2 regions of the Microbulbifer sp. ABH2_005 genome follow, and region 1 is predicted to be linked to the other one. Evidence: predicted binding sites of a transcription regulator. Region 1 holds the regulator's gene; the other holds the start of a gene.

Region 1 (5,979 bases):
TCTGAGCACCAAAATCCTCTCTCAGAATAGCCTCTATGGCATCGTAGCTCGACAAGGTGAAGATAGTGGCTCCCAGCATGAAATACAGGCGCCAGTAGAACGTAACGGGGTCAACCCCTGGTAAGGCCTCAGCCAGCAGGCCGGCAAAGCGCCGGTAACTTTCACCGTAACGAGACACTATAAAGCGACGTAAGTGCCCCTGAAACTGTGTGTAGGCCAATCCCAACAGACGCATAAAGCGCTGCGGATCGAGCCCTCGCTCACTCAAACTGCCCAGCCCCACCCTGTAAAGGCTTTCTAATAGCCCCTCTACTCTAAGCGGCTGGCCAGAAGCAATACGTCGGTCGAGCTCTGACTCTAAAGCCTCGGTAAATGGGGTCAAAAAGCGTTCAAAGACCGCCTGGATCAGCTCTTTTTTTGAGCCAAAGTGGTAATTGACTGCCGCCAGGTTAACACCTGCTGTGCTCGTAATCGTTCTGAGAGAAGTTTCCGTAAAACCGCGCTCGGCAAATAGCACTTCAGCTGCGTCCAGTATCCGGCTGACGGTGTCCGTCTGGCTCATATATCAAACCATCATTTAAAACAGTTGTTTAACTCTGGCCAGATTAGCATATTCCTCTGCCAGTCCAACTGTACAAAACACCTTTAGGGGTTCGGATCGCTTATCACCATCATGCAAGCGCCTGCGGACAGAAAATTCCTCATAGTTGAAACTGACGTATTGCTACATCGTTCAAGAGGTAATACCCACTGGTGCAGAACAACTGCTAATGCCTCCGTCTGAATACTGCAACTTTAAGATAAGCGCTTTGAGAAGCTACCCGATAGATAGAGGGTCCAAGAAAGGTTAAATCAACTCAGAGACATGAATTCATGAACACATGAACACATGAACAAAAGAAACGGCCGGGGCACCTCATCTTTGCGGCCCAAGTCCATCTGAATTGCAGCTATCAATTAAAAATACAACCTTTAAGGCAGAGCTGAAATACCCTACGAAACAGCCATAAATTGAAAAAATTTAATCTGTAGCGACAAACCACTTCGCAGCATTCACTTTTTTTGACTAATCGATAATTGTTCTCCTGCAAGCTTTTTTAGTGCTGCCCTATCAATTTTGCCAGTGGGATTGAGAGGCATACTATCCAGGATTATGATCACTTCAGGGGCCTTGTAACCGACACGCTCTCTCGCACAATCAATAACATCCTCAACACTTGGCGCAGGTACACCGCTCTTCAGCGTGATAAAAGCCCACACATCCTCTCCATGAACATCATTGTGAACGCCAACTACTCCAGCGAGATCAACCGCTGGATGCGCCATAACAGCTTCTTCAATTTCCTGGGGTGAGAGGCTTGAGCCATCTCGGACAATAATCTGCTTTTTTCGACCACGAAACCAAAAATAACCATGAGAATCGACACGCATAATATCACCGGTATCAAACCAGCCATTCTCAAGCACCGCTCGAGTTACTCCAGAATTAGCCCAATAACCAGTCATCACCGGCGCTCCACTGAGCCAGAGGTTACCATCTATATCAGAGGCAACCTCCCTCCCCTCGCCATCACGTAAGCAAGCAATATAACCTGGAGAAACTTTACCAACGGACCCAGCCTTCTCTATTGAGCTGGAAGGATTGAAAAGGCAATCTGGAGCCTCTGTGAGCCCGTAAGTCTCCTGGATCATCAGACCAGTCTTGCGGACAAATTCAACTGCAAGATTGAGCGGAAATTTATCACCACCAGTAACACACAATCGAAGTGACGCGAAGTCTTCACGCCTTGCATCATGGTTGCGCTCCATCGAGATAAAAGCTGCGGGAATCATCACCAGCACAGTTGGCCGGTGAGATCGCAATAAGGAAAGAATTTCTGGCCCCTCAAAACTTTGAGGAATGACAACCATTGCACCTACAGAAAATGCAGCCATGGCTGTTGAAAGTGACCCCACATGTGCAATAGAGGCTCCAGGTAAAACAACATCATTGTGTGATAGATTTAAAGCAGCAGCGAAACTTGCCACAACAGACCCAAAAGAAAACTGACTGTGTGTGACACCCTTCGGCTCTCCGGTACTGCCGGATGTAAAGAAAAGGAATGCACAATCCTCTAAATCTGATGAAGGAGGCCCAACCGCAGGCAATCCAGAATCAACCAAACTTTCAAAATTCCAGGTATTTTCAAGAGCACTCTCAAAAATAAGAATACCTTTACTCAATCCGCCAACAGATTTATTAGATCGAATATCCTCTCTACGCTCCTCACCTACGCACAAGGCTACTGCGCCACTCACTTCAAGAGCACGATCAATTTCGGCTGAGGTGTAGCGATAGTTTAATGGAATTGCAACTAGCCCTAGCTTGATGCATGAGAGAAAAAAAATAAGCATTTCGCCTCGGTTCGGCATCAAAGACGCAAACCTTTCACCTCGACGAAAACCCTTCGCTGCCAGCCTCTCAGCCAAAGTATCAATATCACTTTGCAATTCTCGCCAGGTCCACGCTCGACTGCCGCAAAGTAGCGCTATCTCATCTGGCTTACTGTCTAGAGCGACCTGTAAGAGATTCTTCAAGTTCGCGGGCTTTGGTAGGGGGTCTCCATAAATCGGCACAGTTTGGCGTCCTATTTAGAATACAGGCTAGCTAATAAGTAAAAATACCCCTAATTACAAGCGATCAAATATAAGAATAATAGCAGGCTCATTAATCAGCCTGACACGCATTACAAACCGCTGAAACTAGCATCTGGTGATCAAAGGGGAGTATACGATGGGCAATAGCTCAGAATAATCAAAGCCCCAAAATAGAGAACCCGCAGAGTGTTTGACTAGCTCTGAAAACTTACTAGAGCAATAGCCAAACCTCTTTGCCCCAACAAAAATTTACAATTTTTAAATTATTTTTGACTGGCTTTTGCCCGCAAATACTTCAAAATCAAGTGTACAGCCTCCTCGACAGTATCCACGATATGGAATAAATCAAGATCACCTGAATCAATACAACCCTTTTCCAGCACTGTATCCACTAACCAATTGTACAACCCACCCCAATAGCGCTCCCCAACCAGCACTATAGGAAATCGCCTTACTTTTTGTGTTTGCACAAGTGTTAAGGCTTCAAACAATTCATCCAGAGTACCGTAGCCCCCAGCTAGGCCAACAAAACCGGCGGCATGCTTAACAAACATAAATTTCCGCACAAAGAAATAACGAAAGTTCAAACTTATATCCTGATACGGATTGGCTGCCTGCTCAAAAGGGAGTTCAATATTTAATCCAATTGAGGGGCCAGACTGCCCAAAAGCCCCTCGATTACACGCCTCCATAAGACCTGGGCCACCACCGGTGATTACCGGTATCCCCTCGGCAGCCAAAAGCCCTCCAAGCTTTACTCCCTGCTGGTATTCCAAACTATCCTCTGTGAAACGCGCGCCACCAAAAACCGTTACAGCCCCTTTTAGTGCAATTAGACGCTCAATCCCGTCAACTAATTCCGACTGTATACGCAGAACCCTCCAAGCCTCGGGCATCTTTGCATCAAGCATTATTGTTCTCCCTTGTTCTCTCGTGCTGTCAGCTCTTTCAACTACTCTTTTTTTCACTCATTCTTTTCTTAATCAATGTAGCAGCTTGAATCGAGGCAAGGGGCGGGTTTGCGCAAACCTAAAATCTGTATATAATCCCAGCAACTGTATAAAAATACAGAAACTCTAGGTAAATCTATGACCAATCTCACCGCACGTCAGACTCAAGTATTAGAGCTGATCAAAACCTACCTGGATGACACAGGCTACCCCCCCACCCGCGCAGAAATTGCCCAGGAACTGGGCTTTCGCTCACCCAATGCCGCAGAGGAACACCTCAAAGCATTGGCGAGAAAAGGGGCCATTGAGATGGTCGCCGGCGCCTCCAGGGGCATTCGAATTCCAGATCACCAATCCGGTCTTCCCATCGTAGGACGTGTCGCTGCAGGCCACCCTATCCTGGCCACAGAGCATATTGAGGATTATTGCGACCTGCCCGCCAGCTTCTTTCACCCGCCAGCAGATTATTTACTCAGGGTGCACGGCATGAGTATGCGCAACGCAGGTATTCTCGATGGGGACCTGCTGGCCGTACAGAAAACCGAGCAAGTCAGAAATGGGCAGATTGTGGTTGCCCGGATTGATGATGAAGTAACTGTTAAACGCTTCCGCCGCAAAGGCAATCAGGCAACTGTGCAACTACTACCCGAAAACGAAGACTTTGAGACTATCCAGGTGGATATGCGGGATAAGAACTTTGTAATTGAAGGGCTCGCGGTGGGCGTGATTCGCCAAACCCCTTAAGAATAAACAGTTTACCAATGTCCATATACAACAACAGCGGCTCTAAGCCGCTGTTGAAACACTTTTACCTGCTCACCTTACCATAGATTAGATCAATGAATCGTATGGTTAACCGGCATTGATTCTTCCTCTTCGAAGTAACCAGGCTCCAGGTCGTCAAGATTCTGCACAGCTTCTATGCCCGCTTCCAGCATTGCCCTAGCCACCGCTACTTTGTGCTTACGTAAAAATTGGAGACTCTCGGCTGAGAAACGAATACTCACCAGAGGGGCCTCCTCGTGACCGGCGCGGCGCAGAGCCACATCGCCATTGGCCAACTCGATAATCTCAAAAGTTTCGGAGGACATTAGCTTTCCCTTCACTGCACATCAGTTTGCGCCCAGTGTACCACAGGCAATTTAGAAGTTTCAGTGGGTGCAAACAGATAGACAGAAAGGGAGCGAGGAGCCCTCAGCACTCCTCAAGATTGGCACGCTGCCTGCGTACCAACTCACTTAATGCAGCGTGCCATTTGAGCAGCACTTCGAAGGAAAGATCAACAGCTACAGGGCCCGCGACATTGTGCGCTGGTATCAGATTGCCACCCTGCCCCTTATCTTCCGCAAGCGGAGGTAGCCGCAAGAGTTGATGCCATGCGCGTAAAAACTCGCTCAGCCAACTCCCCGGCTCTGAGACCAACAACTGCAATTCCCTTACTTCAACACTGGCTTTCCCCTGGTTATGCAGACTATCCACAATAACCTGTAGGGACTCAGGCTCAAACCCCAGTTGCAATTGATGGGAAAGCTCAGCCAGGAAAGCCCGGTAAGCTTTCCACAATTGCAACAGGGCACCTTCCTCAAGAGCCATTCGCTGAATAGCAGAGTCAAAACTACTGGTGGCAAGCAGTTGGCTCTTGCGTAGCGCGGATGTAACCAGACCAGTGTAGGGATTGCTCATTTACTTTTTTGCCGCCACTTTCTTCGCTGCAGGCTTTTTCTTAGCCGCTGTGGACTTACTTGCCGCCTCAACCTTCCAGGCGCCATCCCGATAGAAAGCTTTCCAACCCGTCGCCTTTCCATCCTCCTCGGACTGGACATATTGCTCTTGGGTCTTGCGACTGAAGCGAACCACGGTATCCCGCCCCTGATCATCCTGTGCAGGTGCAGAGAACAAGAAACTGTACTTGGGATCGATCTCACTTTGGTGAGGTAGCAACTCTTTGACCAGCGGTGCACGGGTTTCACGGTTTTTCGGGAACTGACTGGCAGCCAGGAATAACCCGGAGGCGCCATCACGGAGGATGTAATGGTCTTCAACCTTCTGGCATGCCAACTCAGGCATGGGCACCGGATCCATCTTCGGTGGTGCCGGCTGGCCATTCTTCAACAGCTTACGGGTGTTCTTACAAGCTTCATTAGTGCAGCCAAAATATTTACCAAAGCGGCCAGACTTCAGCTGCATATCGCTTCCGCATTTATCACACTCAATAATCGGGCCATCATAACCTTTGATTTTGAACGTGCCCTGCTCCACCTCGTATCCATTACAGTCCGGATTGTTACCACAGATATGCAGTTTGCGATGTTCATCGAGCAGATAGCTATCCATCGCCGTGCCGCACTTGGGACAACGGCGCTTCTCCCGCAGCTGACGGGTTTCTGCATCC
Region 2 (5,979 bases), 1.8 Mb from region 1:
AGTTCCAGGTCATAGCGCAAATCGGAACCACGCGCAGGGCCGCCGCGACGGCCGCCACCGCCCCCACCGAAAATATCGCCAAATACGTCGCCGAAGATGTCGGAGAAGCCGCCAAAACCACCGGCGCCGCCACCACCCATCTGGCCTTCCACACCGGCGTGGCCAAACTGGTCGTAGGCCGCACGCTTCTGTGAGTCGGACAGTATCTCGTAGGCCTCATTGGCCTCCTTGAATTTGTTTTCGGCTTCCGCATCATCGGGGTTGCGGTCCGGGTGAAACTTCATCGCCACCCGGCGGTAGGCTTTCTTCAGCTCTGCATCCGAGGCGCCGCGCTCGACGCCGAGGACTTCGTAATAATCGCGTTTCGACATAAAACTATGTTCTCTGGTCCGGCATCAAGAACGGCCAAACTCTTTCTACTTCTCGGTTTCTAACTAAACTCCGCGTGCGGAGCACCGCCAAACTGCACAATCACAGCAAATTTTGACGGATACCTGAAACAACACAGGGCGCGGGCCTCTGAAAGTAAGGCGCCGCGCCCCTGAAGTTCTCCGGCAGCTACTGTAAAAGTTGCCGCCGGAAATGCAAGCGAACGCTTACTTACCTTCTTTCTTGTCGTCCTTCACTTCTTCGAACTCGGCGTCAACCGCGTCGTCGCCAGCGGAGGACTGCTGCTGTTCACCTTGAGCGCCTGCACCAGCGGCACCTTCAGCGCCAGCGGCCTGGGCCTGCTCGGCGTACATCTTCTGCGCAACCGGGCCGGAAGCTTCGGTCAGCTTGGTGGTAGCGGCTTCCATAGCAGCCTTGTCGTTACCTTTCACCGCCTCTTCCGCTTCTTTGATCGCCGCTTCGATCGCAGACTTTTCTTCAGCGGTGGCTTTGTCACCAGCTTCTTCCAGGGTCTTCTTGGTGGCAGAGATCAGGCCGTCAAGGGTGTTGCGGGTCTGCACCAGCTCCTCGAACTGCTTGTCCGCTTCGGCATTCGCCTCGGCGTCCTGAACCATCTTATCGATCTCATCCTCGGACAGACCGGAGGAGGCCTTGATCACGATGGACTGCTCTTTGCCAGTCGCCTTGTCCTTCGCGTGTACATGCAGGATGCCGTTGGCATCGATATCGAAGGTCACTTCGATCTGAGGTACACCGCGGGGGGACGGCGGGATATCGGCCAGGTCAAAACGACCCAGAGATTTGTTCTGGGAAGCCTGCTTGCGCTCACCCTGCACCACGTGAATGGTTACCGCAGTCTGGTTATCTTCCGCAGTAGAGAACACCTGGGACTTTTTGGTCGGGATAGTGGTGTTCTTGTCGATCAGCGGAGTCGCAACGCCACCCATGGTTTCGATACCCAGAGTCAGCGGGGTTACGTCCAGCAGCAGTACGTCTTTCACGTCACCGGACAATACCGCGCCCTGAATAGCAGCGCCCATGGCAACGGCTTCGTCGGGGTTAACGTCTTTGCGTGGCTCTTTGCCGAAGAACTCGGTGACTTTTTGCTGAACCAGCGGCATACGAGTCTGACCACCAACCAGGATCACTTCGTCTACGCCAGAGGCGGACAGGTCGGCGTCCTGCAGGGCAATTTTCACCGGCTCCAGAGAGCGGGTTACCAGCTCTTCCACCAGGCTTTCCAGCTTGGCGCGGGTCAGCTTAACCACCAAGTGCTTGGGACCGGTGGCGTCTGCAGTGATGTACGGCAGGTTCACTTCGGTCTGCTGGCTGGAGGACAGCTCGATCTTGGCTTTTTCTGCAGCTTCTTTCAGACGCTGCATTGCCAGGGGGTCGCCTTTCAGGTCGATGCCTTGGTCTTTCTTGAACTCGTCTGCGAGGTATTCGATCAGGCGCAGGTCGAAGTCTTCACCACCGAGGAAGGTGTCACCGTTGGTGGACAGTACTTCAAACTGCTTCTCACCATCGACGTCCGCAATTTCGATAATGGAGATATCGAAAGTACCACCGCCCAGGTCGTATACCGCTACGGTGCGGTCGCCACCCTGCTTGTCCAGGCCGTAGGCCAGTGCAGCGGCAGTCGGCTCGTTGATAATACGCTTCACATCCAGGCCAGCGATGCGGCCGGCGTCTTTGGTGGCCTGACGCTGGGAGTCATTAAAGTAAGCCGGTACGGTAATTACTGCAGCTTCAACTTTCTCGCCGAGGAAATCTTCCGCGGTTTTCTTCATTTTTTTCAGGACTTCGGCAGAGATCTGCGGCGGAGCTTTTTTATCGCCTTTCACTTCTACCCAAGCGTCGCCGTTGTCGGCTTCGGTGATGGTGTAGGGCACCATCTTAATATCTTTCTGGACAACGTCGTCCTTGAATTTACGGCCAATCAAACGCTTAACCGCAAACAGGGTATTCTGGGGATTGGTCACCGCCTGACGCTTGGCGGACTGGCCCACCAGGATTTCGTTGTCGTCAGTGAAGGCAACAATAGAAGGTGTAGTACGATCGCCTTCGGCGTTCTCGATTACACGCGCTTTGTCACCATCCAGTACCGCCACACAGCTGTTGGTGGTACCCAGGTCGATGCCGATAATTTTTCCCATTTGTAAAATCCTCGATTGATGCGCGCTGCCAGATTTGTTCTGTCTACAACGCGCGAATAATTCTTCTGTTGTCAGCTATATTGGTGCCGGCCGATAAAATTCAAGGCCGTTTTCCACACCTGCCGTTACGGCGCTTTGCTAACCACCACCATGGCCGGGCGCACCAGGCGACCGTTGAGGCGATACCCTTTTTGAAACACGTCCATCACCGTATTTGGCTCCACCTCCCCGTTCGGCACCTGGGTCATAGCCTGATGCAATTCCGGGTCGAAGGGCTCGCCGGCCGGATCGACAACTTCCACGGAATTTTTCGTCAAGGTATCGACGAAAGATTTGTGGGTTAGCTCGATACCTTCCACCAGCGCTTTGTTGGCTTCATCTTTGGTATCGATAGTGGCGAGGGCACGCTCCAGGTTGTCTACAACCGGCAGTAAATCTTGCAGTAGTTTTTCTACTGCAAATTTGCGTGCGCGCTCCACATCTTGCTGAGCACGACGGCGAGCATTCTGCTCCTCGGCCTGGGCGCGCAGGGCGAGGTCTTTCTGCACCGTTAACTGCTCTTGCAGTTTGATAATTTCATCGTGCAGCGCATCTGCACTTTCAGCTTCTTCGTGCAAGGCTTCTTCAGCCTGCTCTCGCTCGGCTGCGGAGGGGTCTTCAATCTCCGCGGAAACCGCCTCGTCTGCCCTTGTCAGGTGCTCATCAGCCAGGGCTTCCGGCTGCACCCCCTCGGTAATCTGATCTTCTTCGCTGCGCTCTCTGGCCACTGCTTTCTCCGTCGCGTCGACTCTGTCAGTAATGAGTTGGGCCCGTCCCGCGGGCTCTGGGGGCTATATGGGGCCATCCCCGCACAGTTCAAGTGGTTTTTAGCGCCCAGGCATTCCGGCAGGGTAATGTGGCCCAGCCCCTATAGCTAACCGGATGGGGATACTGTATAAATAACCACTACAAAGTGGGCCGCGAGCCTATCGATACAATAAGGACATAAAAGCGATACCTATGTTGCTGCACCTGTCTATCAGCCAATTCACCCTGGTGGACCAACTGGAGTTGGAGTTCGGTCCCGGAACCAGCACGCTCACCGGCGAGACCGGCGCGGGAAAATCCATCACATTGGATGCCCTAGGGCTCGCCCTGGGCGGCCGCGGCAGCGCCGAACTGGTGCGCGCAGGTGCCCGGCGCGCCGATATCTGTGCCACCTTCGATATCTCCAGCTACCCCAGTGCGAGCGATTGGCTCCAATCCCAGGAGCTGGATAGCGGGCAGGAAGTCATACTGCGGCGCACTCTCGGTGCCGATGGCCGCTCACGGGCATACATCAACGGCCAGCCAGTCACCCTGCTGCAGCTGCGCGCCCTAGGCGAGCAGTTGATTGATATCCACAGCCAGCACGAACACCAATCCCTACTTAAAAAAGAAACCCACCGCCGCCTGCTCGACGAGTTCGCCCAAGCCCAAGAGCTGACCGCCGAAACCCGCAGCCGCTATAAGACCTGGCAGGACCAGTACCGCCGCTACCGCAATCTGGCCGACAGCGCCGAGGAGGCCGAGGCCCGACGAACCCTGTTACAGTACCAACTGCGTGAACTGGAGCAGTTGGATCTGAGTGAAGGAGAGATAGAAGCGCTGGAGAGTGAGCAACGGCAGCTGGCTAATGCCGGCGACATTCTTAATGGCAGCTATCAACTCGCCGCACTTTTGTCCGGTGGTGAGGGGGATATTGCCGAACAACTGCACCGCGCCCTGCAACTGCTTTCCGCCATGCCCGAGCAGGCGCCGGCCTTAGTTGAAGTGGCGCAAATGCTCGATAGCGCTCGCATCCAGATTGATGAAGCGGCCGGCACCCTATCCCGGCATATCGACCGTTTCGAGATGGACCCTGAGCGGCTCGCCGAAGTTGAAGAGCGCCTCAGCGCAATTTATCAATCTGCGCGCAAGCACCGCGTGCAGCCCAGTGAGCTGCCTGCTCTTCAGCGACAATTGCAAGAGGAGCTGGACGATATCGGCACCGAGGACACCCTGGAGCGCCTCGCCGACACCTGCAGCAAGTTAGAAAAGGAATTTCGCACTGTCGCCACAAAGCTGAGCAAGTTGCGGCAACAGGCGGCGTTAACACTCGCCGAGTCGGTAAACCGACAGCTGGTGGATCTGGCTATGCCCCACGCCAAGGTCGAACTTGCCCTACAGGCTCTGGATAAACCCTGCAGCCACGGCTTGGAAGAGGTGGAAATACTGATTTCCACCAACCCCGGCCAGCCACCGCGCCCCCTGGGTAAAATTGCCTCTGGTGGTGAGCTTTCCCGGGTGAGTCTCGCCATTCAGGTGGTCACGGCACAGACCTCGCGCACCCCCACCCTGGTTTTTGATGAGGTGGACGTGGGCATTGGTGGTGCCACCGGTGATGTGGTTGGCCGTCTGCTGCGCCAGCTTGGTGAGACCCGCAATGGCTGCAGCGGCCAGGTGATTTGTGTCACCCATCTGGCACAGGTGGCGGCGCGGGCCCACCGCCAATATCTGGTAGAGAAGCACAGCGATGGAGAACAGGCGTTTGTCGCCCTGCGTGAGCTAAAAAATGAGGAGCGCCGCGAGGAAATCGCGCGCATGCTGGGCGGACAACCCAGCCCCCAGTCACTGGCTCACGCGGAAGAGATGTTGACCAGGGCGCTATGAGCTGAACCCAACGTCCATTACAAGCCATCGAGACAAACCACCAAGACAAGCCACCGAACGCATTATCGAACTGACCAGCAAGACAGCCCACCTCTCCCACTGAGGAGGTGGGCAATCATTGCGTGTAGATCAATAAATAACCGCCAACAATCCGGCAAAATAGCCGGCCAGCCGGTGATAAATGCCGTTTTAGGACAAATAGACCAAATATGACTGGGTGTGGCAGCGAAAGTCACCATATACTGGGCCGCTTGTTTGACTTTGTTTGAGTAGTATCGGCCGAGTTTATGCAGAGAACGATTTTTAATACCCCGATTGTCACACCGATGCTGCGCCAAGTAGCCAAGCTACTGCTGAAGCTGCACGGTTGGCGCGTCAAAGGCGATCAGCAATCCCTGAAGCTGAAAAAATATGTCTTGATCGGGGCTCCTCACACCACGAATTGGGACGGCTATTACTTTATTCTGGCCGCACTTAAACTGAAGATGACTCCGCAGTGGATGGGTAAGGACAAACTGTTCCAATTCCCCCTCGGAGGCCCCATGCGCTGGTTTGGCGGTATCGCCGTGGACCGCAGCAAGGCCAACAACCTGGTGGATGCCACCGTCCGCCAGTTCAAGCTGCGCAAGGAACTGATCATCGCCATTCCTCCCGAAGGCACCCGCGGCTTGAGCGAGCGCTGGAAATCCGGCTTTTACCATATTGCACGCAGCGCCAAGGTGCCGCTGGTATTGGGCTTTATCAACTTTTCCAAAAAAGAAGT

The links. The regulator LexA, encoded in region 1, represses DNA repair genes until DNA is damaged. The targets are predictions, from matches to a motif close to ACTGTNTNTANANACAGT.
Region 2: a site for LexA is predicted at 3,476-3,493, ahead of recN (DNA repair protein RecN). Genes of this name have one in related genera too.

What each region holds. Positions count from the first base shown of each region.
Region 1 covers NZ_JBSWWI010000001.1:2,372,131-2,378,109, forward strand. The annotation lists gene ACXAFI_RS10305 (TetR/AcrR family transcriptional regulator) at 1-562, opposite strand, end outside; gene ACXAFI_RS10310 (class I adenylate-forming enzyme family protein) at 1,054-2,616, opposite strand; gene ACXAFI_RS10315 (LOG family protein) at 2,901-3,605, opposite strand; gene lexA (transcriptional repressor LexA) at 3,726-4,331, shown strand; gene ACXAFI_RS10325 (hypothetical protein) at 4,424-4,678, opposite strand; gene ACXAFI_RS10330 (DUF6586 family protein) at 4,782-5,270, opposite strand; gene topA (type I DNA topoisomerase) at 5,271-5,979, opposite strand, start outside.
Region 2 covers NZ_JBSWWI010000001.1:584,807-590,785, reverse strand. The annotation lists gene dnaJ (molecular chaperone DnaJ) at 1-371, opposite strand, end outside; gene dnaK (molecular chaperone DnaK) at 597-2,546, opposite strand; gene grpE (nucleotide exchange factor GrpE) at 2,672-3,313, opposite strand; gene recN (DNA repair protein RecN) at 3,546-5,216, shown strand; gene ACXAFI_RS02495 (1-acyl-sn-glycerol-3-phosphate acyltransferase) at 5,504-5,979, shown strand, end outside.